DNA from 3 places in the Cellulomonas sp. URHB0016 genome. Region 1 is predicted to be linked to each of the others. Evidence: riboswitches for the same ligand, from Rfam matches in the RefSeq annotation. Region 1 holds a riboswitch; each other region holds the start of a gene.
The links. A riboswitch is a leader RNA that binds a small molecule or an ion and turns the genes downstream of it on or off. The one in region 1 is predicted to bind S-adenosylmethionine.

Region 1 (10,194 bases):
TCGACCTGCGCCACCTGCACCGCGAGCACCCCCGGGTGCCGGAAGGTCGCCGACGACACGAGCGTCCCCAGCCGGATCCGGCTCGTCTCACGCGCCAGGCCCGCGAGCGTCGTCCAGGCGTCGGTGGGCCCGGGCAGACCGTCCCCGCTCATCGCGAGGTAGTGGTCGGACCGGAAGAAGGCGTCGAACTCGAGGTCCTCGGCGGCCCTCGCGACGGTGAGCAGCTGGTCGTAGGTGGCGCCCTGCTGGGGCTCGGTGAAGATGCGCAGATCCATGCGGCACACCCTCGCACGAACCCGCACGGCACGTGCGCGGTCGGCAGGGGACGACGCAGCGTGCCGGCATCCGGCCCCGGATGCGCTGCGACGGCGGGTACCCGCCGACGGGCCGGGCCCGTCCGCGCGTACCCGCTGACGGGCCCGGCCCGGCCGTCCGTGGCACGGTGGGCCTGTGCCCCACCGACCTCGCACGTTGCCCGGGCCTGCCGCCGACGCCCTGGCGGTCGCCGACTGGCGGCGCCGGGTCGCGGAGGCGTACGCGGACGTGCGGCACCTGGCGTCCCACGACCCCGCGCAGGCCCACGCCGTGTGGGTGCAGCGCCGGGACGAGCTCTTCGCCGAGCACCCCGCGTCGCCGCTCGACGCCGCCGCGCGGGCGTTCTTCGCCGGTCTCGACGTGGCCCCCTACGACCCGGCGTACCGGTTCGAGGTGGAGGTGCGGCCGGCCGAGCCCCAGCGCCTCGAGATCAGCACCGAGACGGACGGCCTGATCTCCTACGAGCGCATCGGCACGGTCGAGCTCGGCGACCTGGGGCATCTGGCGGTGTGGGCGCTGCACGGCTACGCCGGCGGCCTCTTCCTGCCCGTGCGGGACGGGCTGGCCGGGCACGACGGCGGCACGTTCGGCGGCGGCCGCTACCTCCTCGACACCGTCAAGGGTGCCGACCTCGGCCTGTCGCACGGGCTGCTGGTCGTCGACCTCAACTTCGCGTTCAACCCGTCGTGCGCCTACGACCCCTCGTGGAGCTGCCCGCTGGCCACGCGCGCCAACACGATCGCCGCACCGCTGCCGGTCGGCGAGCGGGTGTTCGCAGCCGCGGTGTGAGCGGCGCGCGCTCCTGACACGGGTCAGCGCTGGCACACCGGGCAGCGGTACAGCTTGCGCCCGGCCATCTCCTCGACGACCACCGGCGTCCCGCACACCCGGCACGGCTCGCCGCCGCGCCCGTACACCCAGTGCCGCAGCGCCGGGTCGACGACCGCCGCCACCCGGCCCTCGTCGTCGAGGTCCTCCCGCGTGAGCATCACCCCGGTGCGGATGCCGTCCGCGAGCAGCACCGCCCAGTCCTCCCACAGGGCCCGCCCGACCTCCCGAGGGACGAGCCGGCCAGGCGTGTGCGGGTCGAGGCGGGCGCGGAAGAGCAGCTCGGCGCGGTAGATGTTGCCGATCCCGGCGACCACCGACTGGTCCATGAGCAGCTGGCCCACGGCGACGGACCTCGACGTGAGCCGGTCGACGACGACCTCGCCCGCCGCCGCGAGGTCCGTCGCCGTCGCCGGGTCCGGACCGAGGCGATCGACCGCGGCGCGGGCCGCGTCGGGGTCCAGCACCTCGCAGGCCGACGGCCCCCGCAGGTCGGCGACCGTCTCCGTGGTGGCCAGCCGGACACGCACCTGCCCCACCGGGTCCGGCGGGAAGTGCGCGAGCAGACCGCCCTCGGCGGACGGCTGCTCGCGCTCGTCCTCGCCCATCCGGACCGCCCGGCGCAGGCGCGGGGCGCCCATGCTCCCGGAGGAGTCGCCGTCGCCGACCGACGAGACCGTGCCGTAGAAGTCCCACGCGCCGTACAGGCCCAGGTGCACCCGCAGCACGTCGCCGGACGCGAACGCGCAGAACAGCTGCTTGCCCACGGCCGACGCCCGCACGAGCTGCTGCCCGTCGAGCCGTCGTGCGCCCGCAGCGAACCGGCCCTGCGGCGAGGAGACGGCGACCTGCCGGCCGACGAGGTCGCGCGTGAAGCGGTGGGCGATGCGGTGGACGGTATGACCCTCGGGCACGCCCGCAGGCTAGTTCACGAGCGAGCCGCGCAGCCCTCCGGCGGTCGGCGCGGCCGACGAGGCCGCCACCCGGACCCGCTCGAAGGACGACGCCTCCTCGAGCTGCGGCACCGGCGGCAGGTCGCCGCCCGTGAGGTGCGCCGCGAGCAGCACGTCCGTGATCTCGTCGCCCAGCAGCTCGTGACGCTCCAGGAGCGCGTCACGCAGCGCCTCGACGAGGTGGCGGTTGCGGGACAGGAGCCGGCGGACGCTGGACCGGGCGTCGTCGAGCACGGTCTCGAGCTGCTCGCGTGCCTTGCCGTCCGCCAGGACGGCGTTGACGAGCGGGCGGTCCGTCGCGAGGAACGACACGAGCGAGCCCGTCATCCCCGCGGCGCCGACCATCTGCGCCGCCGTGCGGGTCGCCGCGGCGAGGTCGCTGGCCGGGCCGGTCGTGGTCTGACCGAAGAACAGCTCCTCGGCGACCCAGCCGCCCATCGCGATCTGCACGAGCCCGCGCAGGTCGCCCTCGGACCGGGTCCACACCTCCTCGCAGTCACCGTGCGCGAGCAGCCCGAGGGCCTCGCCGCGGCGGACGATCGTCAGGACCTCGAGGTGCCGGTTCGGCGCCACGAGCCACGCGGTCACCGCGTGCCCGGCCTCGTGCGTGGCGATGAGGCGTCGCTCGCCCTCCGTGTAGCGGACGGGCTGCCCGATGCCGACCATCTCGGTGATCCGTGCCGTCTCGACGTCCGCGAACGACATGGTCAGCGAGCCGCGGCGCAGCGAGTTCACCAGGGCCTCGTCGAGCAGGTGCTCGATCATCACCGGCGTCCAGCCGTTCGTCGCGGCCGCCACCCGGTCGCGCGCGACCGGGTCGTCGAGCTCGGCGTCGTGCGAGCGGCGGGACAGGAAGTGGTCCACGAGGGCCCGGCGACCGTGCGCGTCGGGCGACACGAACGTGAGGTGGCGGTCGAACCGGCCGGGACGCAGCAGCGCCGGGTCGAGCGAGTCGGCGCGGTTGGTCGCGGCGATGAGCAGGATCGGTGCCTTCGAGGGGCGGCTGCGCGGGATCTGCCGGTGGGCCGGGAGCAGCAGGTTGATGCGGGCCACCAGCTTGTCGCCGAGCTTGGCGGCACCGGTGGGCTCGTCGAACGACTGCATCTGCACGAGCAGCTCGTTGACGACGCCGCCGGTGCCCTCGCTCGTCATCAGGTTCAGGACGGACCCGCGGTGGGGGTCGGAGCCGCTGGCCGACACGCCGGCCGACGAGCTCGCCGACTGCATCCCGCCACGCCGCAGGCCGATCGCGTCGATCTCCTCGATGAAGCCGATGGCACCGCCCTCCGCACGGGCCGCCTTGCGGAGCGCCTTGAAGTACGCGCGGATCTTCTTGGCGGTCGCGCCGTAGTACATGGACTGGAACGACGTCGCCGACACGAAGAGGAACGGCACCCCCGCCTCGGCCGCCATGGCCTTCGCGGTCATCGTCTTGCCGGTGCCGGGCGCTCCCTCGAACAGCAGCCCACGACGCGGGGTGCCGCCCATCTGGTCCGCGAACTGGCGGTGCGTCTGGAACAGGTCGATCGAGCGGCGCACGTCCTCCAGCACCGGGTCGATGCCGATGACGTCGTCGAGCCGCACGTCCACCTGCTCCGGCCGGTACATGACGTGCGGTGAGCGCGACGTGCCGACGGTCGTCAGGAGCATCACCCCGAGCAGGCCCGCGAAGAACAGCGCCGGGACCAGCACCAACGGGTCGACCGCGGGAACGGCCGGCACGATCGAGCGGCCCATGAGGGCGCTGACGATGACGTAGGCCTCCGCGGCGATCAGGACGGCGGCGAGCCGGTACACCCGGCGGCGGCGCATCCGTTCACGGTCGACGGCGATGTCGTGGGCGCCACGGCGGATCGGGGAGACGAGCTCTTCGTTCACGGGGGCGCCTTTCACGGTCCGGCACGCATGAGCGGTCGCGCATGCGGGTCGCCGCACGACGAGCGCGGCCAGCCCATGGTGGAACCGGGCGAACCGGACAGCAATGCGGGAGGAAACGGACCACTCGAACGGCTCAACGCCCCATGCGGTGCCGCGCACCGTCCGCTCGGACGGCCTTCCGGGTGTCCGCACTGCGAGACATCCCGCACAAGCCCTTGCCGCCGCCGCAACCGCTGGTACAAACCGCGGCGAGGTCACGAGCACCAGCGCGAAGCCCCGGCTCGCTGGTCAGCAACCCCTGTCACGACGGGGTGCTCCGGGAGATGACCTGGTCGTACCCCACCCGGGGTGCGGCAATCGTGATCGTGAAGGAGCTGCACCGTGGTCCACCCCCATCCGTCCGTCGTGGCGCTGGTCGGCAACCCCCGACCGGGGTCGCGCACTCGCGCCGCCGCCGAGCACCTCGCCCGGCGGCTGGGTCCGGCGCTCGCCCCCGACCCGTCGGACCTGTCCGGCCCGGCGGTGCCGTTCGCGACCGTCGACCTGGCCGACCTCGCACCGGAGCTCTTCGCCGCCGACCGGCCGCGCGTCGACGAGGCGCTGCGCCTCGTCGCGTCCGCCGACGTGCTGCTGGTCGCGACGCCCGTGTACAAGGCCTCGTACACCGGGCTCCTCAAGTCCTTCCTCGACCTCTACGGCCCCGACGGGCTCGCCGGGGTCGCCGCCGTGCCCGTCGTGGTGTCCGGCAACCCCGCGCACGCGCTCGTCGGGGAGGTGCACCTGCGCCCCCTGCTCGTGGAGCTCGGCGCGACCGTCCCGGCCCGCTCGTTCACCGTCACCGAGGCCGACCTGGCCGACCTCGACCCGGCCGTCGACCGGTGGATCGACCGCGCCGGCGAACCCCTGCGCCGCTCCCTGGGCGGTGTCGCGACCCTCGCGGAGGTGCTCCGATGACCACCGAGATCCTGCGTGCCCTCGACGCCGACCTGGCCGAGCAGGACGAGCCGCAGCTCACGCCCGACGAGTACAAGGACGTGTTCCGCCGGCATCCCGCGGGCGTCGCGGTGGTGGCGCTCGTCGACACCTCGCCCGAGTCCGACGACGGCCGTGACTCGTTCGAGGGCGTCGACGGTCCCGGCCGGCTCGTGGGCTTCACCGCCACCTCCGTGATCTCGGTGTCGGCCGAGCCGCCGCTGCTCGCCTTCTCGCTCGCGTCCACGTCGTCCTCCTGGCCTGCGGTGTCCCGGGCCCGGACGCTCACGATCAGCTTCCTGTCCGGGTCCCAGGACGACGTGTCCGCCCGGTTCGCCACCCACGGCATCGACCGGTTCGCCGCCGGCGGCTGGACCGCCCTCGACACCGGGGAGCCCGTCATCGACGGGGCCGTGTCGTGGGTCCGCGGCCGGGTCGTGCAGCGCACGCCCGTCGGCGGGTCGTACCTGGTGTCCGTGCGGGCCCTGTCCCACGGGACCCACGACGTCAGGCCGCTCGTCTACCACGACCGGACGTACCACCAGATCGGCGACGACTACTCGATCTGACCGCCCGACCCACGACGCCCGCCCCCTGGCCGCACGGCCGGAGGGCGGGCGTCCCGCTTCCCACCAGCCACCCGCACCCGGCCGCCCGGCCACCGGGCCACCCGGCCGCCCGGCCACCGGCCGCCCGGCCCACCGCCCGCCCGGCCCACCGGCCGCCCGGCCCACCGGCCGGCCGTGACACCGGTGCTTGGTGGTGAAGGGCGGCAGGAACTGCCGGTCTTGCCCCCCTGTGCCGTTCTCACCAGCGACGTGCCGCGGCCGGCCCAGGGCACGCGCGGGTCCGCGGAAGCTGGCGTCAGGCGGTCGTGGTGGCCAGCGGGCGGGTCGACGTGGCCGGCCAGGCGGCGGCGAGGAGCTCGTACGAGCGTGCCGTGTCGGCCGGGTCATGGGTGATGGTGGTGAGCAGGAGCTCGTCGGCGGCGGTCACGCGGGCCAGCGTGGCCAGTCCGGCAGCGACCTCGTCGGGCGTCCCGACGAAACGGGTGTCGACGCGGTCACGGACGAGGTCCTGCTCGGCCGCGGGGCGGTCCGCCCACCGGGTCGTGGTGCCGGGTGCCGGGTACGGGATCGCGCCCTCGCCGCGCCGGATCGACAGGACCCACTCGGCGAACGGGTCGGCGAGCGCGTGGGCCCGCGCCGCGGTGCCGGCGGCCAGCACGTCCGCCGAGACAACCACGTAGGGCTCGTCGAGCACGCCGGGCCGGAACGCGGCACGGTACTGCTCGACGGTCTCCAGGACCGTCGACGGGGACACGTGGTAGTTCGCCGCGAGCGGCAGGCCCAGCTCACCGGCGACCCGGGCGCTCTCGCCGCCGCTCGACGCGAGGACCCACAGGGCGAGGTCCGAACCCTGGGCGGCGGGGACGGTGGCGGGGCGGCCGACGTCCGTCCGGGCGGCGCCGCGCACCACGTCGAGCACGGTCGAGAGCTCGGCGGTGAACGACCCGGCGGCGCGACCCGCCCCGACGAACCGGACCTGCGCGAGGATCCGCTCGAGCAGCGGACCTTCGTCGAACGCGACGGGCGGTGTCGCGGGGACCAGGAGGCCGTCGACCACGCGCTCGGGCGTGGGTGCCGGTCGGGTTCTGCGGGCGGTCGGTGCCGCACCCGCACCGTCCGCGGTGCCGGCCGGGGCCGGCGGCGGGAACGACGACCGGCCGAGGCCCAGGTCCACGCGGCCGGGGTGCAACGCCGCGACGGTCCCGAACTGCTCCGCGGCGACGACAGGGCTCGTCGAGCCCAGCAGCACGGCCGCGGACCCGACCCGGATCGTCGACGTGGCACCCGCCACGAGCGCCGCGAGCACGGCCGGCGCGGCGGACGCCACCCCGGCCGCCAGGTGGTGCTCGGCGAACCACACGCGGCGGTAGCCGAGCCGTTCGACGAGCCGCGCCCGGTCGACGGCGGCCCGGAGCGCCTCGGCACCGGTGCCGCCCGCCCGGACAGGGGCGAGGTCGAGCACGGACAGCGGGACGGGGCGGTGGCCGGTCATCGGTTCTCCAGGGGGGCGGTGCTGAGCGAGCGGACGGCGCCGGCGGTGCTGACGCGGCGGACAGGGCCCGCGAGGCGGGCGGGGCGGACGGCGCCGGCGAGGCGGGCGAGGGCGAACGCGGGGTGTGCGGCGTGCGCGGGCTCGTCGGCCGGTTCCGTCGCGAGGTCGGCCAGCAGCCGGCCGACGGCGGGTGCGAACTTGAACCCGTGGCCGGAGAACCCGGCGGCGACCACCACGGGCCCGCGGCGGTCGAGCACGAAGTCGCTGTCCGGTGTGGTGGTGTACGTGCAGGAGACGGGCGCAGGGACGGTCGGGTCGACGCCGGGCAGCCACAGCTCGGCATACCTCTGCAGGTCGGCAAGCTGAGCGGGCTCGGCCGTGAACGACCGGTGGTCGGGGTCCGTGACGGGTCCCACGCCGTGGAAGCCCACCTTGATGCCCTCACCCGGCGTGGCGAGCCCGTAGGTGCCGCTCGGCCAGGGCGCGGGGTCGAGGGGCTGATGGGTGAACGACGGCCACGCGCCCTCGTCGGGTGCGCCGGGCAGCAGCGGGAAGTGCGCGGGCTGCTCCTGGGTGACGATCAGCGACGGGGCCAGGTCGAGCCCGAGCAGCGGCCCCACGAGCCCCGCCGTCCACGCGCCCACCGCGACGACGGCCGAGCGTGCCCGGACCGCTCCGGCGGACGTCTCGAGCAGCACGCCGGACCCGTCGGCGACGACCCGGTGCACCTGGACGCCGTGCCGGACGTCGGCGCCGTGCGCGCGCGCGGAGGACTGCAGCGAGGTGACGGCACGGTCCGCGTGGAGCCGTCCGGCGGTGGCCGTCTCGTGCAGCACGGACCCCTCGAACCGCAGGCCGGGCCAGCGTTCCTGCGCCGCCGCCGGTGTCAGCCACTCGTGCGGCACGCGTCGGGCCGCGAAGGACGCCGCGATGCCGTCGTGCCGCACGCCGTGGCTCACGCCGCCGGTCAGGGTGAGGACGGTGGGATCGTCGAGCGTGCGCCACAGGTGGAGCGCCTCGACGGCGAGGTCCACGTACTCGGGCCGGTCGTAGGTGGTGCGGTAGATGCGCGACGCCCCGTGCGAGGCACCCCGCACGTGGCCCGGCTCGAACCGTTCGAGCAGCAGCACGTCCCGCCCCGCGCGCGGCGAGCTGCCAGGCGGCGGCGGATCCCATGACACCGCCGCCGACGACGACGTGATCCACGACGTGCACGAGCTCCTCCGGGCGTTCGCGAGAGAGAAAGGTGGTCGGCCGGGTGTCCCCCGACTCCGGCCGACCACCGCGAGCGACCGGTCGGGTCACTCGGTCTTGGGGAGCCCCGGCGGGTTCGTCTCGGGCTTCTCGATGGCCTCGGCGGTGAGACCCCAGCGCGCGAGGACGTCGGCGTACGTGCCGTCGTCGAACGCGTGCTGCAGGGCCGCCGTGACCGCCGGTGCGAGCTCCGAGCCCTTGAGCGTGGCGACGGCGATCTGCGCCGTCAGGGGCCAGCCGCCGTTGAGCGTGCCGACCACCTTGTACTGGTCCGGCGCGGTCGCGGCGCTGTAGGCGAGGCTCGCATTGGGCCCGACGTAGGTGTCGAGGCGGCCCGACTGCACCGCCAGCAGCACGTCCGAGTAGGCCTCGTAGTACTCGGGCTCGCCGCCCTTGATCGGGTCGAGGCCGTTCTTGATGTTCTCCTCGTTCCAGGCGAGCAGGATCTTCTCCTGGTTGGTGCCCGAGCCGACACCCACCGTGAGACCGGCGATGTCCTTCGGCTCCTTGATCTCCTTGATCTTGCTGTTCGCCGCCGTGATCCAGCCGAGCTGGTCGTTGCGGTAGGAGGAGAAGTCGTACAGCTCCTTGCGCTCCTCGGTGACGGTGACGTTGGAGACCACCGCGTCGACGTCGCCCGACTGCAGGGCCAGCGGCCAGTCGGCCCACGCCTTCTGCTCGAGCTCGAGCTCGAGCCCGAGCGCGTCGGCGACGAGGCTCGCGATGTCCGTCTCGTTGCCGATCGGCGTCTTCTCGTCGTCCGCGAGGAACCCGAGGGGCGGCGCGGCACCGGCCGTCGTCGCGACCTTGAGGACGCCGGACGCCTTGACGTCGGCGGGCAGCAGCGCGACGGCGTCGTCCGCGACCGTGGTGTGGATGCGGTCCTGGTCGGGGCTGGTGTCGACCTGGAGGCCGCCGGCGGCGGCCGGGCTCGCGGACGAGCCGGCGGGCTCCTCGGCAGCGCTCGATCCCGCGCACGCGGCGAGCGCCAGCAGGGGCACGACCGCGAGCGCGGTCAGGAGCCTGGTGCGTCGGAAGGGGGCAGTCACGGGGGTGTCTCGCTTTCCTGGGGTCGATCGGGGGGCGATCGGGGGTGGGGGCGGTCAGAGGACCTTGTCGAGGAACGCGCGGGTGCGGTCCTCCTGCGGGTCGTCGAGCACCTGGGCGGGGCTGCCCTGCTCGACGATCCGTCCTTCGTCCATGAAGACGACGGTGGTGGCGACCTCGCGGGCGAAGCCGATCTCGTGGGTGACGACGACGAGGGTGGTGCCGGTCGCCGCGAGGTCGCGGATCACGTCGAGCACCTCGCCGACGAGCTCGGGGTCGAGCGCGGACGTCGGCTCGTCGAACAGCACGACCGACGGCTTGACGGCGAGCGCGCGGGCGATGGCGACGCGCTGCTGCTGCCCGCCGGACAGCTGGCGCGGGTAGGCGTCGACCTTGTCGCCGAGCCCGACCCGGACGAGCAGGTCACGGGCCTCGACCTCGACCTCGGACCGCCGCCTGCCCTGCGCGGACACCGGCGCCTCGACGACGTTCTCCAGGGCCGTGAGGTGCGGGAACAGGTTGAAGGACTGGAACACGAACCCGATGCGGGTCCGCTGCCGGAGGATCTCCTTCTCCTTGAGCTCCTGGAGCGCACCGTCGGACCGCGTGCGGTACCCGATGAGCTCGCCGTCGATCTCGATGAACCCGCGGTCCACCTTCTCGAGGTGGTTGATGGCCCGCAGCAGGGTCGACTTGCCGGAGCCCGACGGCCCGAGGATCACGGTCACCTCGCCGGGACGGACCACCAGGTCGATGCCGTCGAGCACCTCGAGCGTGCCGTAGGCCTTGTGGACGCCGCGGACCTCGACGAGCCCGGCGCTCATCGCGCACCCCCGACCTGCGCGGAGCGGCGGGTCCGGACGAGCGCGCTGCGGGCGGACCGCGA
Region 2 (10,194 bases), 210 kb from region 1:
CCGCCGACACCCCGGGCGCGGACGACGTGGCCCGCCGGTACGACGAGCGCACGCCCCGGGGCGTCGACGCCGCGTGGCGCGAGGCCGAGGACGTGCTCGAGGTCGTCACCCGCCTGTGGGACTCGTGGGAGGACGACGCGATCGTGCTCGACGAGGCCGCCGACCGGTACCTCGACCGGGACAAGGTGCACGCGATCGAGTTCGCCGGGGAGTTCTTCTCCGTGCACGGCGCGTCGATCACCCCGCGCTCGCCGCAGGGACGTCCGGTGGTGGTGCTGCGCGGCGACGACCCGCACGCCCTCGCGGTCGCCGCCCGGCGCGCCGACGTGCTGCGGCTCGCGGTGGACGACCGGACGCCGGTCCGCGTCGACGAGGTCCGGACCGCCGTCGCCGACGCGGGACGCGACCCTGCCACCGTCACGGTGCTCCTGGACGTCGACGTGCTGCTCGGAGGGGTCGACTCCGAGGCGGGTGCGCGGCTCCGCGCGCTCGACGACCTCGCCCGCCGCACGCCGACCTCCACCGAGCTGGTGGGCGGTCTCCTCGGCGTCGCCGACGGGCTCGTCGACCTGGTGGCCCGCACGGGAGCGGACGGCGTGACGGTGCGCTCGCTCGCGCACGCCACCGACCTGCCGCTGCTGGCCGACGGCGTCGCCCCGCTGCTGCGTGACCGCGGGCTGCTCGTCGAGCCCGCCGCGGCCGGCACCCTGCGCGACGCGCTCGGCCTGGCGCGCCCCGCCAGCCGCTACGCGACGACGCGCTGACCCGAACGACCCGCCCCGACCGCTGAGAGCGACCCCCATGCCGAAGAAGCAGATCCACCTCGCCGCCCACTTCCCGGGCGTCAACCACCACACCGTGTGGACGGACCCCAGCCACCGTCCGGAGACCCAGTCGTCGTTCGCGTCCTTCCAGCACCTCGCCGCGACCGCCGAGCGTGGCCTGTTCGACTTCGTCTTCCTCGCCGAGGGTCTGCGCCTGCGCGAGCACCGCGGCCGGCTCGTCGACCAGGACGTGGTGGGCCGCCCGGACACGTACGCCGTGCTCGCGGCCCTCGCGGGCGTCACCACGCACGTGGGCCTCGCGGGCACCATCAACGCGACGTTCAACGACCCGTACGAGCTCGCCCGGCAGTTCGCGACGCTCGACCACCTCTCCGCCGGCCGGGCGGCGTGGAACGTCGTGACGTCGTCGGACCCGTTCCACGGCGCGAACTTCCGCCGCGGCGGCTACCTGGCCTACGAGGACCGGTACGAGCGGGCGCGCGAGGTCGTCGAGGCGGCCCGCGCGCTGTGGGACGCGTGGGCGCCGGACGCGCTCCGTGCCGACGCCGCCACCGGGGAGTTCGTGCGGCCCGGGTCGCTGTCGACCGTGCGGACCGGTGGCCGGCTCGTCGACATCGAGGCCGTCCCGTCCCTGCCCCGACCGCCCCAGGGGCACCCGGTGATCATCCAGGCCGGCGACTCCGACGGCGGCCGCGAGCTCGCCGCGCAGGTCGCTGACGCCGTGTTCTCGCGGCACACCGAGCTGTCCGACGGGCAGGCGTTCTACGCCGACGTGAAGGGTCGGCTGGAGCGCTACGGCCGTCGGCCCGAGGACCTGCTGATCCTCCCCGGCTCGTCCTTCGTCCTCGGCGACACGGCCGCGGAGGCCGAGGAGCGGCTGCGCGAGATCCAGCTCCAGCAGATCCGGCCGAGCGTCGCCCGCGCGTTCGTCGAGCAGGTGTGGAACCAGGACCTGTCGGCGTACGACGTCGACGGCCCGCTGCCCGACGTGGACCCGGTCGTGGACGCGCCGTCGATCACGCAGGGCAGGGCCGGGTTCTTCAAGGACCCGCTGGCCGTCGCCGCGCAGTGGCGGGCCCTGTCGCAGGCCCAGGGCCTGTCGATCCGCGAGCTCGTGATCCGGGTGGTCGGCCGGCACTCGTTCGTCGGCACCCCGGAGCACGTCGCCGCCGAGATCGACCGGTACGTGCAGGAGGACGCCTCGGACGGCTTCATCCTCGTGCCGCACCTCACGCCGCACGGGCTCGACGAGTTCGTCGACCGCGTGGTCCCGCTGCTCCAGGAGCGTGGGTCGTTCCGCACCTCGTACGAGGGCGCCACGCTGCGCGAGCACCTGGGCCTGCCGCCCGCCGACGCGTTCGGCCGGACGCGGGAGGCCGCCGGCCTCCTGACCGTCTCCTGAAGAACTCTGCCGCTTCGACCCTCGGAGGACCGCCATGACCACCACGACCGACCGCACCTCGACCTTCGCCGCCGACTGGCAGACCTGGCACGACGAGCGCGAGGCCTACTACCGCGACCCCCACGGCTGGGTCGCGATCACGGCGCTGCACTGGCTGACCGAGGAGCCCGTCGTCCTGGCCGGCATCCCCGGGCGGTGGTCCGCACCCCAGGGCGGACCGGCCCGCATCGAGGCGCTCGACGCCGAGGGACTCACCCTGCCCGACGGCAGCGTCGTCGACGGCCGGGCGGAGCTCGACCCGGTCGAGGGCGCCCCGGGCCTGCAGGTCCGCTCGGGCGACCTGCTGCTGGAGGTCGCGCGCCGCACGGGCCACGTGATCGTGCGCGTGCACGACCCGCTCGCACCGCAGCTCGCCGCGTTCCAGGGCATCCCGGCCTACGCGCCCGACGAGCGCTGGGTGGTGACCGGCCGCCTCGAGCGGTTCGACGAGCCGCGCCGCGTGACGACCGGCGGTGTCGTCGACGGCCTGGAGCACCACCACACCGCGGTCGGTGTGGTGCGGTTCGCGATCGACGGCATCGACCAGGCGCTCACGGTCTTCGACCACGGCGCCCGCGGGCTCGGCGTGCTGTTCCGCGACGCGACGAGCGGCGTCACCACCTACCCGGCGTCGCGGTCCCTCACGCTGGGCCCGGTCTCCGGCGACGGCACGGTCACGCTCGACCTCAACCACGCGGCGAACCTGCCGTGCGGCCTCACGCAGTTCGCGACCTGCCCGGTGCCGCCCCCGGAGAACGTCCTCACGGTGTCCGTCGAGGCGGGGGAGCAGTGGGTGCGCTGACGCTCTGAGGCGATCCTCCGGCGCGGATGCGCGAGGGCCCCCGTCGACCTACGGTGGCCCGACCGCCTCCGCCCGGAGGCCCCCGACGAGGAGGTCGCGATGTCGCAGGACGACGTGGCGAAGGTCGCCGAGCTCATCAAGGACGCCCGCATCGCGATGCTCACCACGGTCGCGGCCGACGGCAGGCTCGTGAGCCGGCCGATGGGCGTGCAGGACGTCGACTTCGACGGTGACCTGTGGTTCTTCGCCGACGCCGACAGCCACAAGGTCGACGAGATCGAGCACGGCAGCCCGGCGAACGCCGCGTTCGCCGACCGCTCGTCGTGGGTCTCGGTGTCCGGGCCCGCCGAGGTGGTCCGCGACACGGCGAAGGCCCGCGAGCTGTGGGGAGCGACCGCCGAGGCGTGGTACCCCGACGGTCCGGAGACGCCGGGCCTGGTCCTGGTGGTCGTGCACGGCGAGACGGCCGAGTACTGGGACTCGGCCGGCGGCCGGCTCGCGACCGTCCTCAGCCTGGTCAAGGCGAAGGTGAAGCACGAACGCTACGACGGCGGCGAGAACGAGACGGTCCGGCTCTGACCCCACCGTCGCGCCGGCTCTGACCCGCGGCAGCGCGCCGGCCGGGTCAGAGCCGGAGACCGGTCGCGTCAGTCCGGCAGCCGTCCGAGCGCCTGCGTGAGGTCGTCGATCAGGTCGTCCGGGTCCTCGAGCCCGACGGACAGCCGGACCGTCGACTCCGCGATGCCCACCCTGGCCCGGCCTTCGGCTCCGAGCTTGCGGTGCGTGGTGGTCGCCGGGTGCGTGACCATCGACTTCGCGTCGCCGAGGTTGTTCGAGATGTCGAGGATCCGCAACGAGTCGAGCACCCCGAACGTGGCCTTCTTCGCCACGTCCACCGACGCCCCCTCGGGCACGCGCAGGTTGAACGTCACCACGGTGCCGCCGCCGGACTGCTGCGCGAGCGCGAGCTCGTGCTGCGGGTGGGACGTCAGGTACGGGTAGCGGACCAGGGACACCCCGGGCTGCTCCTCGAGCCACGTGGCCAGCCGCAGGGCCGACGCCGTCTGGTGGCGCACGCGCAGCGACAGCGTCTCGAGGCCCTTGAGCAGCACCCAGGCGTTGAACGCCGACAGCGACGGGCCCGTGTTCCGGATGAGCGTCTGGACGGGACCGCGGACGTACTCCTCGCTGCCCAGGATGGCGCCGCCGAGGACGCGTCCCTGACCGTCGATGTGCTTGGTCGCGGAGTACACGACGACGTCCGCCCCGAGGGTGAGCGGCTGGGAGAGCACCGGGGTGGCGAACACGTTGTCGACGATCACGAGCGCCCCGGCGGCGTGCGCGAGGCGGCTCACGGCCTCGATGTCGACGAGGTCCTGCATCGGGTTGGACGGCGTCTCGAAGAACACGACGTCCGCGGGGGTGGACAGCGCCTCCTCCCACTGCGAGAGCACGTGCCCGTCGACGTAGTCGGTCCGCACGCCCCACTTGGCGAGGATCTCGTCGAAGATCACGACCGACGAGCCGAACAGCGCCCGGGCGGTGACGACGCGCGAGCCCTGCTGCAGCACGGCGGCGAGCGCGGTGAACACGGCGGCCATCCCGGTCGCCGTCGCGTAGGCCGCCTCCGCGCCCTCGATCAGCCGCAGCCGCTCCTCGAAGGTCGAGACCGTCGGGTTGTTGTACCGCGAGTAGAGGAAGCGGTCCCGCTCGCCGGCGAACGCGGCCTCCGCCTCGGCGGCCGAGTCGTACGCGTAGGCCTGCGTGAGGAACACGGGCTCGGAGATCTCGTGGAACTCCGAGCGGACCTGCCCGCCGCGCACGGCGAGCGTGTCCGGACGCAGCGACGAGCGGTCGACCCGGCGGTCGTCCCAGTCGAGCGGACCAGGGACGCGGACGCCGTCCTGCCGGCCGCTCACAGCGCCCGCCACGGCAGGCCGGCGGCACGCCAGCCCTGGTGCCCGCGCTGCCCGTCGGGGCCGACGTCGCCCTCGAAGCCTTCGAGCACGTTGTAGGCAGGGCCGAGGCCCGCAGCCGTCGCAGCCTGCGCCGCGGCGATGGAGCGGACCCCGGAGCGGCACAGGAACACGACCGGACGCTCGTCGCCGGGCTCCAGGCCCGCCTCGCCGAGCTGCTGCAGGAACTGCGGGTTCGGGCGGCCCGACGGTGCCTGCACCCACTCGACGAGCGCGGCGCGCCCGCCGATCGCGGCGGCGTCCGGGATGCCGATCGACCGCCACTCGCCATCGGTGCGCACGTCGACGAGGACCGCGCGCTCGTCCGTCGTGAGCAGCTCCCACGCCTGCTGCGGGGTCAGGTCACCTGCGTAGCCCATGTCGCCTCCATCGGTCCTGGCGGTAGCACCCTCGGCCGGGCACGTGGTGTGCCCGCGGGTTGCTGCGGCGTCGTCGAGCCAGATCTCTCGGCCGCTCTGGATGGTGCGGGCGATGCTACGCGGAGCGGACAACACGCTCCAATTGGTGGACAGAGTGTCCCGCCATCCGAGACAGCCCGGGCGTGTCGTTGACACGACCGGGGGACCTTGGCGACCCTCGTCCCAGGTCATGAGTGCCAGCGTCAAGCCCCGGCTCGCTGGCCGGCAACCCTCCTCCGCGGTGGGGTGCCCCGGGTGACGACCTGGCTGGACGCCGCCCGGTGTCCGGCAAGCGCGGGGTCCACCACCGACGGTGTCCCCCTGAGCCTTCTGGAGGACCATCATGACCGTCACCGCCGAGCGCTCGTCGTGTGCCGGGGTCGCCGCCACCGCGTCGACCCCGCCGACCGTCCAGCCGCTGCTCCCCGTCGTCGGTGGCGACACGACCGTGCCGCTTGTCGACGGCACCCAGCGCGTCTACGCCAACCTCGACTACGCCGCGAGCGCCCCCGCGCTCGAGGCCGTCGCGGCCCGCGTCACCGAGGTCCTCCCGCTGTACGCCTCCGTGCACCGCGGCGCCGGCTACCTGTCCCAGGTGTCCACGGCCCTGTACGAGTCGTCCCGGCAGGCCATCGCCCGGTTCGTCGACGCGCGGTCCGACGACGTCGCGATCATCACCCGCAACACCACGGACTCGCTCAACCTGCTGGCCGGCGTCGTGCCCGCCGGCGGCCGGGTGCTCGTCCTGGACGTCGAGCACCACGCGAACCTGCTGCCCTGGGTGCACTCGGGCGGCGGCCACGGCAACACCACGACGATCCTGCCGATCGAGTCGACCGTCGCCGCGACGCTCGACTCGCTGCGCGCCGAGCTCGCCCGCCTGCCCTACGCGCTGGTCACCGTCTCGGGTGCCTCGAACGTGACGGGCGAGGCGCTGCCGCTGGACGAGGTGGTCGCTCTCGCGCACGCGGCCGGCGCCCGCGTCGCCGTGGACGGCGCACAGCTCGTCCCGCACCGCGGCTTCTCGCTCACCGCCACCGACGCCGACTACGTGGCGTTCTCCGGCCACAAGACGTACGCGCCGTTCGGTGCGGGCGCGCTCGTGGGCCGCCGCGACTGGCTCGACGCCGGGACGCCCTACCTCGCAGGGGGAGGTGCGGTGCGGGACGTCCGGTCCGACCGGACGATCTGGCAGCCCGCCCCGGCCCGCCACGAGGCCGGCTCGCCGAACGTGCTCGGAGCCATCGCGCTCGCGGAGGCCTGTGACCAGCTCGCGGCCCTTCCCGCCGGAGCGCTCGCCGCCCACGAGGACGCGCTGCGGACCCGGCTCGTCGACGGTCTGACGGCCGTGGACGGCGTCGAGGTGGCGCGGATCTGGCCCGACTCCGCCCAGCCGGTCGGGGTCGTCACGTTCACCCTGCCGGGGCACGACGCCGGCCTGGTGGCGGCCTACCTGTCCGCCGAGCACGGCATCGGCGTCCGCGACGGACGCTTCTGCGCGCACCCGCTGCTGGCGCACCTCGGCGCATCGGGCGGGGCGATCCGTGCGTCGGTCGGGGTCGGGTCGACGAGCGAGGCGGTCGACCGGCTGGTCGCCGCGCTGCAGGCGTACCTCACGACCGGGCCGACGTCGCGGTACGAGATCGTCGACGCGTGCTGGTCCGTCGTGGACGACACCCGCCCCCTCGTCGAGGTGCACGGCCTGGACCACCTGGCCGCGACCCGCCGCGGCCGCGTGCGGCCCCGCCCTCGACGACTGACCCGATGGCCGTCCTGCCGTTCCCCACATCGACCTGAGTGAAGTCCCCGACCCGACGTGCCGATGCGAGGGTGTGCGGCTGCCGCCCGGACCTCCGGTACCGGCGTCCGGACGATCGCCCCTGACCGTCACCGCATCACCTGCTCCGTCAGACGCCGGCCCCGGCGACCACATGAGACGAGGAACAACCGCATGAGCACCGTGTACGGCCAGGCCGAGAGCACCCCGACCGCCGGGTGGTACCCGGACCCGCACGTCCCCGGCACCCACCGCTGGTGGGACGGCGCCCAGTGGACGGAGCACACGCAGGAAGCTCCCACGCAGCAGGAGCCCACGCAGCAGGCGCCCACCGCGCCGGTGGCGCCGCACGGGCAGCCGACCCACCAGCAGGAGGACGCACGCGCGACCGCCGCCTACGCCCAGAGCGGCTTCCAGGCGCCGGGCACGAGCGACCGGCCGACGGTGCCCGCGGGGGTCCCCGGCTACCCGAGCATCACGGGCGGCGTGCCCGGGTACCCGGCGCCCGCAGGGGCGACCGCGGGGCAGCCCACCGGCGTCCCCGCCTACCCGTCCGGCCCGTCGGTGGCCGACTGGTCCGGCGCCGGCGCCGGGACCGGGCCGGTCGAGGCGCCCAAGAACGGGTTGGCGACGGGTGCGCTCATCGCCGGCATCGCCGTGGTCCTGATCCTGGTGTTCACGAGCTACGCGATCGCCTCCGGCCTGGCCGTGTTCGTCGGCATCAAGGCCCTCCAGAAGGCCAGGCGCATCAAGGCCGAGGGGTACCCGAAGGCCGTCGGCACGGCGCGGGCCGTCACGGGCCTGGTCCTCTCGGGCCTCGGCGCTCTCGTCTACCTCCTGTCGTTCGTCGGCGGCTGACGAGAGCACCGGGTACCGTCCGGCGCCTTGTGGCACCATCGCCGGATGCTGCACGACCTGACACTCGAGGGCTTCGGCGCGCGGCTGGTCCCGCTGGCCGCGTGCCACGCCCCCGAGCTCGCGGCGTTCATCGACGACGACCTGTGGCGCGGGATGACGTCCCCTGTGCCGGTCGGTGCGGCGGCGGTCGCGTCGGCGATCGCGGACGCGACCGCGACGCCCGGCCGGCTCGCGTTCGCCGTGCTCGACGCAGCGACCGGCGAGGTCCGGGGCAGCACGTCGTTCTACGACTGGGAGCCCCGGCTCGCGCGCGTCGAGATCGGCCACACGTACTACGCACCGCGGTGGTGGGGCACGTCGAACAACCCGGCGTGCAAGCTGCTGATGCTGACGCACGCGTTCGACACGTGGGGATGTGCCCGGGTGGCGCTGCGCGCCGACGCCCGCAACGCCCGGTCGATCGCGGCGATCACCCGCCTCGGTGCCACGCCGGAAGGGGTGCTCCGCAGCCACCGGCTCGCACCGGACGGCACCCGCGGTGACACCGCCTACTTCTCGATCCTCGCCGACGAGTGGCCGGCGGCCCGTGACGCCCTCCTGGCGCGCCTCACGACGACCCCCGGGCTCGTCTGACGGGCGCCGCACCGCCACACACGCCGCGCGGTCGACGGTCGGCCACGTCGGGCCGGCGACCTCAGCCCGAGCTACCGGTCGGCGCCGCCGGGCGGTCGCCCGCCGGTCGCGCCGGCAGCGGCCTGACCGTGCCCGTCAGGTAGGGCTTGCCGGAGCGGGAGTCCCAGCCGGCGAAACGGAAGCCGGCGTCGTCGTGCGCGACCCGCACGGTGACCGTCCCGGGCAGCAGCACCGGGCTGCCGAAGTCCACCGACCAGGAGAACGCCTCACCGCGTGCCGCGCCGACGTCGGCGAGCGCGCGGGCCGCCGTGTACATGCCGTGCGCGATGGCCCGGGGGAAGCCGAGTGCCCTGGCGGTCGGCGCCGAGAGGTGGATCGGGTTGCGGTCGCCGGAGACGGCGGCGTAGCGCCGTCCGGTGTCGGAGGCCAGGCGCCAGCACCCGGTGGGCGCCGGAGGGACGAAGGGTGGACGCTCGTCGTCCGGGGCGGCCGCCGGAGTGTTCGCAGGGGTGGTGGTCGGGTCGTCACCGTGCAGGCGCACGCCGCGCGCGAGATAGGTCGACACCCCCCGCCACACGGCCTCGTCCTCCACGTGCACCTCCATGACGAGGTCGACCTGCGTGCCGCTGCGGTGCGGCCGCAGCCGCTCCGCGGACGCGCGGACGACGAGGATGTCGCCGAGCGTCACGGGACGCAGCTGCGTGACCGTGTTCGCCAGGTGCACGAGCCCGGCGAGCGGCAGCGGGAAGTCGGTGCGGGCCATCAGGGCCGTCGCGACGGGGAAGGCGAGCACGTGCACGTACCCGGCGGGCAGCCGGTCGGACGCGGCCTCCCCGAGCAGGTGCTGGTACTCGGTGAGCTGCCGGGCGTCGGCCTGCACCCCGTGCACCTCGTACGCGACGTCGGGCAGGACGTCGGGCGCCCGGCCCAGCCGTCGGGCGAGGGCCAGCCGCCCGGACGCGCCGGCACCGCGGGCGTAGAGCCCGCCGAGCCCGGGAACGGCGGGCAGCACGACGGTCGATGTCACTGGCCCACCAGGTTCTGCCCGCACACGCGCAGCACCCGTCCGACGACCCCGCCTGCTGCGGGCGACGCGAGGAACGCCACGGTCTCCGCCACGTCGACCGGCAGCCCGCCTTGCTGGAGCGAATTGAGCCGCCGGGCGACCTGCCGCGTGAGCGCGGGGATGCGGGCCGTCATGTCGGTCTCGATGAAGCCGGGGGCGACCGCGTTGGCGGTCCCTCCGAACGCGGTGAGCAGCGGCGCGGTCGCCCGCACCATGCCGATGACCCCGCCCTTCGACGCCGCGTAGTTGGTCTGCCCCCGGTTGCCCGCGATGCCCGACGTGGAGGCGAGCGAGACGATCCGCGGCGCGTCGGTGAAGTCGCCGGAGGTGAGCAGGGCCTCGTTGATCCGCAGCTGGGACGCGATGTTCACCGCGAGGACGGAGTCCCACTTGTCGGACGTCATGTTGGCGAGCAGCTTGTCCCGCGTGATGCCGGCGTTGTGCACCACGATGTCGAG
Region 3 (10,194 bases), 560 kb from region 1:
GCTGTGTGACGAGCGATCACCCCGCGTCCTGCCGGACCAGCTCACGGTCAGCAGGAACCGCCGACCGGGGTGCCGGACCCGGTGGCGGAGACGTCATCACCTGGTCGAGCCGCTACCTGACGATGAACCGATGGATCGGCGTGGGGCTCGTGTTGCCTGCCCTGTCGACGGACTCCACGTACAGGACGTGCGGGCCTGCCGTCGTCGGCGTGTACGAGATCGTCGCGCTGCCACCGAGCGACACGGCCGCGGTCTGGTCCATGGCGTCGCCGTCGAACGAGTACTTGTACGCGACGACGTCGCTCGAGGAGCCCGGCGACAGGGTGAACTGGCCGGTCAGCCCGATGCCGCCGCCGGCGACGTCCTTGTCGTACACACCTGGCTGGCCCTGGACCGGCGTGATCGACGGCGAGTCGGGGGCGACGAGGTCCACGGTGAGCTCGCAGGGGACCGTCGAGATGCCCACACCGGACCGTGCGTCGAACGCAAGGGCGCGCCAGCGGTACGTGTGCCCGTCCCGCAGGACCTCGGCGTTCACGGTGACCTTGTGCTCCGCGCCCGAACCCTGAGGAGCGGTGCTCCCGGTCCAGACGACACCCCGCGCCGCGCCGTCGATCACGTCGAACACGTCGAACCGGCCGTAGAGCGAGGTGCCGTCCGGGTGGGCAAGCGTCGCCACCAGTGTCGGCGTCTCCGAGCGCATGAACGGCCGGCCCTCCCCCATCACGCACGCAGTGCGCGGATTCTCCGTACGCAGACCGGCCGGCGGGTACGGTCCGTGCTTGGTCTCCGCCCTGGTGCCCCCGCGCCACGGGAAAGGCCGCAGCTGCGTCGTGACGGTGTCACCGCACGAGGAGCCGGCGGCGTCCGCCGTGCTGCACAGCCCGACGCCCTCGGCGTACGCCGACCCCGCCGTCGCGTCCTGCTGCAGCGAGGCGCTCACGCCCGGGTCGACGGAGACCGGCCGGACGGTGTCCGGGTCGGTGAGCAGCATGTCGCCGAGCGTGGCCACGACCGCCCTGTCGGACACCTCGACGGGTGCCGCCGCGACGGTCTCGGCACCGACCGGTGCCGACGCGAGGCGCGCACGGCCGCCGGTCGCCTCGGCCGCGCGCTGGACAGCCGGCTCGTCGGCGAGACGCTGCCGCGCACCGGTGCGGAGGCGGGGCCCGGCCGACGGAGGGCTCGAGGCGTCCCACGAGGTCGACGGCGGACTGGTCCGAGCCGTCTCGCCCGACGCGCTGAGCGCGTCGAAGCCGGCGCCGTCCGGGTCGCATGCGAGCGCGTCCACTGCCGCGTCGGTCTCGACCGATCCCGGGCAGCCCGGGAGAGGGGCCGTCGCCCCGCTCGTCAGGGGCGCGGCCGACGCCGTCGTCCCCACGAGGACCAGGGCCAGCAGCGGCACGAGTCCCTTCCTCACGACTGCACCCGGCACGATGACCTCCTCGACGACACGCGGCCGGGACGTGACCGCACCGTCCGCCGGCAGGACGACCCACCGCGCAGCGGAACATCTTCGGTGCGGATACTAGGAGGTACTGGACGCCCGTATGGGTCGCTTGCCGATGTTCCATGTCCCAGCGGTCCGGGGTGCCGACGCCGATCGGGCCCGTGGCCTCGGCGCCTGGCGCCGCCACAGACCGGAGCGCTTCGTTACCCTGGGCCGGGACGGCCGCCGTCATCCTGCCCGGGCCGGCGAGCGGAGTGCGGCGGCTGGCGGGCAGACGGCCGCATCGGCGGAGGGACACGCAGCGGACACCTCCGTCTCACAGAGCGAACATGGTTGCTCAGCATGTGGTCGTCGCGTAGCATCGCGGCAACCATCCAGAGCGGCCGAGAGACCTGGCTCGACGACGCCGCAGCAACCCCCCTCCTCGTCGAGGGTGTGGGTGCTTCCGCCAGGGTCGATGGAGAGCGACATGTCTGTGCCTGACCCCCGACCCCGCACCCGCCGGTGTCACCACCGGTGCGCCCGGGCTGCCCTGTGAGTGCGACGACGACCGCCGCGACCGCGAGCGAGCGTGTGACCGGCGTCCACGTCGCCGAGTCGCCGCGCCCGCGCGCTGCCGTGGACCGGCCGACGGTGTCGTTCGAGCTGTTCCCGCCGCGCAACCCCGACGCCGCACCGCGGCTGTGGGCGACCATCCAGGCGCTCGAGGCGGTGCACCCCGACTTCGTGTCCGTCACCTACGGGGCCGCCGGCAAGACACGGCTCACCACGCGCGCGTTCGTCAGACGGCTGCTGCGCGAGACGTCGCTGAACCCGATCGCCCACCTGACCTGCGTCGGGACCTCTCGCGAGGAGATCACCACGATCGTCGAGGAGTTCCTCGACGAGGGAGTCCGGTCGTTCCTCGCGCTGCGCGGCGACCCGCCCACCGACCAGGACGACTGGCAGCCGCACCCCGACGGCCTCAACACGGCGAGCGAGCTCGTGGAGCTGCTCCGCGACCTCGAGCAGCAGCGGTGCGCCGACAGCCCCTCCCAGGCGGTCCGTGCCCGCGTCCGGCCGCTGTCGGTCGCCGTCGCCGCCTTCCCGCGCGGCAACGCGGCCACCGGCGGCACCCGCGCGCAGGACGTCGCGAGCCTGCTCGCCAAGCAGCAGGCCGGCGCGGACTTCGCGATCACGCAGGTGTTCTTCGACGCCGACGCCTACCTCGGTCTCGTCGCTGAGGCACGGGACGCGGGCGTCACCATCCCGATCATCCCGGGCATCATCCCGACCACCGACCCGGCCCGCCTGCTGCGCGTGCAGGAGCTCACCGGGGTGCCGGTGCCGCCCGACCTGCTGGACCTGCTGGGCTCGGCCGACGACGAGCTCGACCGGCACCGCCGGGGCATCCGCGCCAGCGTCGACCTGGTCCACGGCGTCCTCGACGGCGGGGCACCCGGCATCCACGTCTACACGTACAACCAGCACCACGCCGCGCTCGACCTGCTCGAGGGCGCCGACCTCGACGGAGGAGCTCGGACCCGCCGTCACCCCAATCCGTCAACGACCGACCTCTGAGGGACCGACACACCATGACCAGCACCCCCACGTTCCCCGCCGGCTCCGTCCTGGGATACCCCCGCATCGGGCCGCGCCGTGAGCTCAAGAAGGCCATCGAGTCGTTCTGGGCCGGCCGTTCCACCGCGGACGAGGTCGAGGCCGTCGCCGCCGACCTGCGCCGCCGCACGCGCACCCGCCTGGCCGAGCTGGGCCTGCGGACCGACGTCCCCGCCATCCCGAGCGCCTTCTCGTTCTACGACCACGTGCTCGACGCGTCGGCCGTGGTCGGCGCCGTGCCGGCCCGCTTCGCCGACCTGGTCGACGAGAACGGCCGCCTGGACCTCGCGGGCTACTCGACGGTGGCCCGTGGCCGCGGCGACGACCTGCCGCTCGAGATGACGAAGTGGTTCGACACGAACTACCACTACCTGGTGCCCGAGATCGGCCCGGACACCGCGTTCCGCTACGCGAGCGACCGCCCGGTGCGCGAGTTCACCGAGGCACTGGCCGACGGCGTGCTGACCCGCCCGGTCATCGTCGGCCCGGTCACCTACCTGGCGCTGGCCAAGGCCGCCGAGGGCTCGCCGGAGGGCTTCGCACCCATCGACCGCCTGCAGGACCTCCTGCCGGTGTACGCCGAGCTGCTGCGCGACCTCAAGGCCGCCGGTGCGACGTGGGTCCAGCTCGACGAGCCGGCCCTGGTGTCCGACTCCATCGAGGTGCCGGCCGACCAGCTGCTCGCCGCGGTCGTCGAGGCCTACCGCGCACTCGCCACCGACCTCACCGACCGCCCGGCGATCTTCGTCGCGGCCCCCTACGGCGACCTGGGCCCGGCGCTTCCGGTGCTCGCCGCCACCGACGTCGAGGCCATCGGCATCGACCTGGTCCGCGGCCACGCGCCGTCGGAGAAGGTCCCCGGCCTGGAGACGAAGACGCTGGTCGCCGGCGTGATCGACGGCCACAACATCTGGCGCGCGGACCTCGACGCCAAGCTCCAGGTCCTCGAGCAGCTCGAGGGTCTCGGCGCCGCGGCCGTCGCGGTCGGGTCGTCGACGTCGCTGTTCCACGTCCCGCACGACACGGCCGACGAGCCGAACCTCGACGCGACGCTGAAGAGCTGGCTCGCGTTCGCCGACCAGAAGGTCGGCGAGGTCGTCACGCTCGCCGAGGGCCTCACCGAGGGCCGCGAGGCGATCCACGAGCAGCTCCTCGCCGCCACGGACGCCGTGAACTCGCGCCGCACCGCCCCCGGCGTCGTGCGCCCCGAGGTGCGCGAGCGCGCCGCCGCCCTCACCGAGGACGCGTTCACCCGCGGCACGTGGGAGTCCCGCAAGGAGCAGCAGGCCAAGCGCCTCGACCTGCCGCCGCTGCCGACGACCACCATCGGCTCGTTCCCCCAGACCACCGAGATCCGCGTGGCCCGTGCCGCGTTCGGCCGGGGCGAGCTCACCGCCGAGCAGTACGAGGACGAGATGAAGGCGGAGATCCGCCGCGTCGTCGAGCTGCAGGAGAAGATCGGCCTCGACGTGCTGGTGCACGGCGAGCCGGAGCGCAACGACATGGTCCAGTACTTCGCGGAGAACCTCGACGGGTTCGCCGTGACGCAGAACGGCTGGGTCCAGTCCTACGGCTCGCGCTGCACGCGCCCGTCGATCCTCTGGGGCGACGTGTCCCGCCCGGCGCCGATCACGGTGGCGTGGGCGCAGTACGCGCAGTCGCTGACCCACAAGCACATGAAGGGCATGCTCACGGGCCCTGTGACGATCCTCGCGTGGTCCTTCGTCCGCGACGACCAGCCGCTCGGCGACACGGCCAACCAGGTCGGCCTGGCGCTGCGCGACGAGATCGCCGACCTCGAGGCCGCCGGCATCGCGGTCATCCAGGTCGACGAGCCCGCCCTGCGCGAGCTGCTCCCCCTGCGCGTCGAGGACCACGCGGCCTACCTCGACTGGTCGGTCCGCTCGTTCCGCCTGGCGACGGCCGGCGTCCGCGACGACACGCAGATCCACACGCACCTGTGCTACTCGGAGTTCGGCGAGATCATCGGCGCCATCGACGGCCTCGACGCGGACGTCACGTCCATCGAGGCGGCCCGCTCGAAGATGGAGATCCTCGGCGACATCTCCGCGGCCGGCTACCCCCGTGCGGTCGGCCCGGGCGTCTACGACATCCACTCGCCGCGCGTGCCGTCCGAGGGCGAGGTCGAGGAGCTCCTCACGGAAGCCGTCAAGGCGATCGCGATCGACCAGCTCTGGGTGAACCCGGACTGCGGCCTCAAGACCCGCCGCTACGAGGAGGTCGCCCCCTCGCTCGAGCACATCATCGAGGCGACGAAGGCGGTCCGCGCGACGCTCTGACACCCCTCCTGACGACGACGAAGGCCCCGGCTGCGCGATGCGGCCGGGGCCTTCGTCATCCCCGCGACGAGCTCCGCCACCGCGGCGCGCCTCGGCCGAACGGGTGACATCGAGAGTGAACGGGCAAGGAAAACGGGCGATCTCGGGCCCCGAGGGCCGAATCCGACCGGTCGGCGGCCCTTACCTGGCGGCGACGGCTCATCTTTCGGGCGGCGATGCCGATGAGTCAGTCACGACGCATGGACAGGGGCCACACGGCGGTCCACGCGGTGTCCGGCAACGACGCACGACGGAAGAGGGCCGCCGATATGGCGAAGTGTGAGGAGTGCAGCTCCAACGTTCAGCAGTGCACGAAGTGCGAGGGTGCCGGCCGCATCCGCTGGAAGGGCGAGTGCACGCTGTGCAAGGGCACCGGGTCCGTCTGCTCGGGCAACTCGAACCACCGCTGGTGACGACGCGCGCTCAGCCGAGGAGATCGACGTCGGCAGCGCGCCCCGCCAGCATCTCGACGATGCGGACGTCCGCATCCAGCCAGGGCACGTCCAGCCACTGGCCCCGAGGAAGCCACCGCAGCTCGTCGTGCTCGACGAGCGGTGCCGGCGTGCCCTCGACGAGCTCCGCGAGCCACAGCCTCATCACGTAGTCGTCGGTCAGGCGCCACGCGCCGTCGTCCGGCCCGGCCAGCTCGGCGCCCAGGGCGATCCGCACCCCGAGCTCCTCACGGATCTCGCGGTGCAACGCCTCCTCCGCCGTCTCACCGGCGTCGACCTTGCCGCCGGGGAACTCCCACCGCCCGGCGAGCCGAGCCGGGACGGCACGGCGGGCGGCGAGCAGCACGGACGGGTCATCCAGGTCGTCGACGATCGCTGCCGCCACGACGAGAACGGGTGCGGTCATGCCGCGAGTATCCCAGTCGACGACGACGAGGATGCGGGGGCATGACGACGGCCCGGTCGCCCGGGCCGTCCCAGAAGAGCCTGCCGGCGGATCAGACGGAGGTTCAGCGCATGCTCAGCGGACGTTCAGCGGATTCCGTGGGCCACGGCCCAGGCCACCGCCTCGGTCCGCGTGGAGACACCGATCTTGCGGTAGACGCTGCGCACCTGCGACTTCACGGTGTTGCGCGTCACGAACAGCCGCGTGGCGATCTCCTCGAGCGTCACGTCCTCGGCCAGCTCTGCCAGGACCACCCGTTCGCGGCGCGTGAGCGCCTCAGTCACGGTCCCGACGGTCCCAGTCGTCTCCAGCATGGTCATCGTGTCCTCCGGTTGCGCGTGGATGCCGTCTTCTCCGGCTCCGCTGTGGGCGGCGTACCGGATGAGAGGTGACATCCCGGGCGTCATGACGCCGGTTTGGTCATCTCGTCAACACGAACTTGGTGGAACCCGATCTCGCTGCCTCCCACAATGAACGAGGCACCGGCACAGAGATACATCAGCCGTGCTACGGACATGTGTCGTTCACCCGTTCGGTGCGCGTCGATGTCGGGAACATCCGTGTGTGCGAGAACCCGGGCGTCAGGCCGGGGACTGGGCGGCGTACTCCTCGGAGGTCAGGAGCGGGCCCGTGCCGGACACCTCGACCTTGAGCAGCCAACCGGCCCCGAACGGGTCGGAGTTCACGACCGACGGGTCGTCGATCGCCGCCTGGTTCACCTCGACCACGGTGCCCGTGACGGGGGAGAAGAGCTCGGACACCGACTTCGTCGACTCGATCTCGCCGACCACCGATCCCGCGGTCAGCTCCTCGCCCACGGCCGGCAGCTCGAGGTAGACGATGTCCCCGAGCGCGTCGGCGGCGGTCGACGTGATCCCGACCTTCGCGGGCGACCCGTCCTCGAGCCACTCGTGCTCGACGGTGTAGTGCAGGTGGGTGGGCAGGCTCATCGGGTGCTCCAGTGCTCGGGTGCCGGCGGCGACGTGATCGTCAACGAGGACGACGGTAGAAGGGAAGGGCCACGACGCGCACGGGTTCGGGCCGGCCGCGGACGTCGACGGTCAGCTCGGTGCCGGGCTCTGCGAACGCCGGGGCGACGTACGCCATCGCGACGGGGTGGCCCAGCGTCGGGCTCGGTGCGCCGGAGGTGACGGTCCCGACGACCACGGTGCCGGCCGACGTGCCCGCCGCCGTGTCGGCCCCCGCACCCGCAGTGTCGGCCCCCGTGCCCGCCGTGCCGGGCCCGGTGCCGGGCCGGGTGCCCGGCTCCGACGGTGCGAGGACCGGGTAGCCGTGCCGCGCGGCCCGGCGGCCGAGGCCCTCCAGGCCGACGAGCGTGCGGGTCGGCTCGGCCTGCGCGCGTGCCTCCAGCGCTGCCCGGCCGACGAACGGGAGCGGGTGACCCGCGTCGTCCACCTTGTCCAGCCGGACCACGCGGCCGAGGCCCGCGTCGTGCGGGGTCGTGGAGCGGTCCAGCTCGTTGCCGTACAGCGGCATGCCCGCCTCCAGGCGGAGGCTGTCGCGTGCCGAGAGGCCGGCCGGGACCAGGCCGTGCGGCGCGCCGGCCGCCAGCAGGGCCCGCCAGAGGGCCGGCGCCTCCCCGGCCGGGACGAACAGCTCGAAGCCGTCCTCGCCGGTGTAGCCGGTGCGGGCGACGAGCGCGTCGACGCCGGCGACCGTCGCGTCGGTGGCCGTGTAGTACTTCAGGGCGGAGACGGCCTCGACCTGGCCCGCCTCGGTCAGCGAGGTGACGATCGCCTCGGCGTGGGGTCCCTGCACGGCGATGAGCGCGGTGCGCAGCGAGGCGTCGTCGAGGGCCGCGTCGAAGCCGACCATCCGGTCCTGCAGCGCCTCGCGGACCACCACGACGTTCGACGCGTTGGCGACGACCACGAACCGCTCGTCGGCCAGGCGGTACACCACGAGGTCGTCGAGCACCCCGCCGTCCTCGGCGACGACCATCGTGTAGCGCGCCCTGCCCGTCGCGAGCGCCGAGAGGTTACCGACCAGCGCGGCGTCCAGCGCCGCCGCCGCCTGCGGGCCGGTGACCTCGAGCTCGCCCATGTGGGAGAGGTCGAACAGGCCGGCGGCCGTGCGGACCGCCGTGTGCTCGGCGATGTCCGAGGTGTAGCGCAGCGGCATCTGCCACCCCGCGAAGCTGGTCAGCGCGGCGCCGAGCGCCACGTGCTCGTCGTGCAGCGGGGAGCGGACGTCGTCGGGCACGGGGGTTCCGTTCGTCGGAGGGGCGGCGTTCACTCGGCGTAGGCCTCGACCGGAGGGCACGAGCAGACCAGGTTCCGGTCGCCACGGGCGCCGTCGATGCGGCGGACCGGCGGCCAGTACTTGCCGGCGCGGAGTGCCGGGACCGGGAACGCGGCGAGCTCGCGGCCGTAGGGGTGGTCCCACGTGTCCGTCGAGACGCTCGCGGCCGTGTGCGGGGCGTGGCGCAGCGGCGAGTCGTCGACGGTCCAGGTGCCCGCCGCGACGGCGTCGATCTCGCCACGGATCGCGAGCAGCGCGTCGACGAAGCGGTCGAGCTCGGCGAGGTCCTCGCTCTCCGTCGGCTCGACCATGAGCGTCCCCGCGACCGGGAAGGACAGGGTCGGCGCGTGGAACCCGTAGTCCATGAGCCGCTTCGCGACGTCCTCCGCGGTGACGCCCGTCTGCTTGGTGATGTCACGGAGGTCGAGGATGCACTCGTGCGCGACCAGGCCGTTCGGGCCCGTGTAGAGGACCGGGTAGTGGTCGCGCAGCCGGGTGGCCAGGTAGTTCGCCGCCAGGACCGCGGTCTCCGTCGCCGTGCGCAGGCCGTCGGCGCCCATCAGCGCCACGTAGGCCCACGAGATCGGCAGGATGCCCGCCGAGCCGTACGGGGCCGCGGAGACGGGGGCGACCGCTCCGCCTCGCCTGCCGGGCGTCGGGTCGCCCGGCAGCCTGCCCGGCGTGGGGTCACCCGGCAGGTACGCGGCGAGGTGCGCCGCGACGGCGACCGGGCCGACGCCGGGCCCGCCGCCGCCGTGCGGGATGCAGAAGGTCTTGTGCAGGTTGAGGTGGCTCACGTCGCCGCCGATCTCGCCGGGCCTGGCGAGCCCGACGAGGGCGTTGAGGTTGGCGCCGTCGATGTACACCTGCCCGCCGGCCTCGTGGACGAGGTCGCAGACGGTGCGGACCCCCTCCTCGTAGACGCCGTGCGTGGAGGGGTACGTGATCATGATGGCGGCGACCCGAGGGCCGTGCTGGTCGAGCTTCGTGCGCAGGTCGTCGAGGTCCACGGAGCCGTCGTCGGCCGTCGCGACGACGACCACGCGCATGCCCGCGAGCGCCGCGCTGGCCGCGTTGGTGCCGTGCGCCGAGGCGGGGATCAGGCAGATGTCGCGCGCCGGCTCGCTCTCCTGGCGGTTCGCCGCGTGGTACGCGTGGATGGCCAGCAGGCCCGCGAACTCGCCCTGGGACCCGCCGTTGGGCTGCACCGAGACGGCGGCGTAGCCCGTGATCTCCGCGAGCCAGTCCTGCAGCTCGGTGACGAGATCGGCGTAGCCGGTGGTCTGGTCGGCCGGGGCGTACGGGTGGATGCTCGCGAAGCCCGGCCAGGAGATGGGCTCCATCTCGACCGTCGCGTTCAGCTTCATGGTGCACGAGCCCAGCGGGATCATCGTGCGGTCCAGCGCCAGGTCCTTGTCGGAGAGCCGCCGCAGGTAGCGGAGCATCGCCGTCTCCGAGCGGTGCAGGTGGAACACGGGATGCGTCAGGTACGGGGTGGTCCGGCGGAGGTCGGCGGGCAGCGGGCCCGTCGGGGCACCGGAGGCGGCTCGCAGCGCGGTGGCCCGGACGGCCTCCACGCCCACCTCGTCGGCGTCGACGCTCGTCGCGCCCGCGTGGGCGAACGCCAGCACGACCGTGAGGACGTGC

Region 2: another riboswitch for S-adenosylmethionine. It lies ahead of ACVW07_RS15495 (rhodanese-like domain-containing protein); the one in region 1 lies ahead of ACVW07_RS14535 (NADPH-dependent FMN reductase).
Region 3: another riboswitch for S-adenosylmethionine. It lies ahead of ACVW07_RS11945 (methylenetetrahydrofolate reductase); the one in region 1 lies ahead of ACVW07_RS14535 (NADPH-dependent FMN reductase).

Annotation. Positions count from the first base shown of each region.
Region 1 is NZ_JBSRZU010000001.1:3,155,995-3,166,188, reverse strand. Features, by position in the region: gene ACVW07_RS14555 (LLM class F420-dependent oxidoreductase) at 1-275, opposite strand, end outside; gene ACVW07_RS14550 (DUF1684 domain-containing protein) at 451-1,104, shown strand; gene ACVW07_RS14545 (Fpg/Nei family DNA glycosylase) at 1,128-2,057, opposite strand; gene ACVW07_RS14540 (AAA family ATPase) at 2,067-3,974, opposite strand; SAM riboswitch class IV at 4,227-4,340, shown strand; gene ACVW07_RS14535 (NADPH-dependent FMN reductase) at 4,356-4,928, shown strand; gene ACVW07_RS14530 (flavin reductase family protein) at 4,925-5,515, shown strand; gene ACVW07_RS14525 (LLM class flavin-dependent oxidoreductase) at 5,811-7,007, opposite strand; gene ACVW07_RS14520 (FAD-dependent oxidoreductase) at 7,004-8,137, opposite strand; gene ACVW07_RS14515 (ABC transporter substrate-binding protein) at 8,309-9,310, opposite strand; gene ACVW07_RS14510 (amino acid ABC transporter ATP-binding protein) at 9,365-10,132, opposite strand; gene ACVW07_RS14505 (amino acid ABC transporter permease) at 10,129-10,194, opposite strand, start outside.
Region 2 is NZ_JBSRZU010000001.1:3,364,917-3,375,110, forward strand. Features, by position in the region: gene ACVW07_RS15470 (LLM class flavin-dependent oxidoreductase) at 1-764, shown strand, start outside; gene ACVW07_RS15475 (NtaA/DmoA family FMN-dependent monooxygenase) at 802-2,187, shown strand; gene ACVW07_RS15480 (DUF1684 domain-containing protein) at 2,222-3,028, shown strand; gene ACVW07_RS15485 (pyridoxamine 5'-phosphate oxidase family protein) at 3,128-3,607, shown strand; gene ACVW07_RS15490 (O-succinylhomoserine sulfhydrylase) at 3,676-4,947, opposite strand; gene ACVW07_RS15495 (rhodanese-like domain-containing protein) at 4,944-5,363, opposite strand; SAM riboswitch class I at 5,368-5,470, opposite strand; SAM riboswitch class IV at 5,589-5,703, shown strand; gene ACVW07_RS15500 (aminotransferase class V-fold PLP-dependent enzyme) at 5,746-7,203, shown strand; gene ACVW07_RS15505 (DUF2510 domain-containing protein) at 7,354-8,037, shown strand; gene ACVW07_RS15510 (GNAT family N-acetyltransferase) at 8,083-8,670, shown strand; gene ACVW07_RS15515 (MaoC/PaaZ C-terminal domain-containing protein) at 8,732-9,697, opposite strand; partial or broken gene ACVW07_RS15520 (3-oxoacyl-ACP reductase) at 9,694-10,194, opposite strand, start outside.
Region 3 is NZ_JBSRZU010000001.1:2,596,565-2,606,758, reverse strand. Features, by position in the region: gene ACVW07_RS11950 (hypothetical protein) at 113-1,420, opposite strand; SAM riboswitch class I at 1,818-1,914, shown strand; gene ACVW07_RS11945 (methylenetetrahydrofolate reductase) at 1,985-3,010, shown strand; gene metE (5-methyltetrahydropteroyltriglutamate--homocysteine S-methyltransferase) at 3,025-5,349, shown strand; gene ACVW07_RS11935 ((deoxy)nucleoside triphosphate pyrophosphohydrolase) at 5,812-6,246, opposite strand; gene ACVW07_RS11930 (LuxR C-terminal-related transcriptional regulator) at 6,372-6,605, opposite strand; gene gcvH (glycine cleavage system protein GcvH) at 6,867-7,235, opposite strand; gene gcvT (glycine cleavage system aminomethyltransferase GcvT) at 7,276-8,508, opposite strand; gene gcvP (aminomethyl-transferring glycine dehydrogenase) at 8,538-10,194, opposite strand, start outside.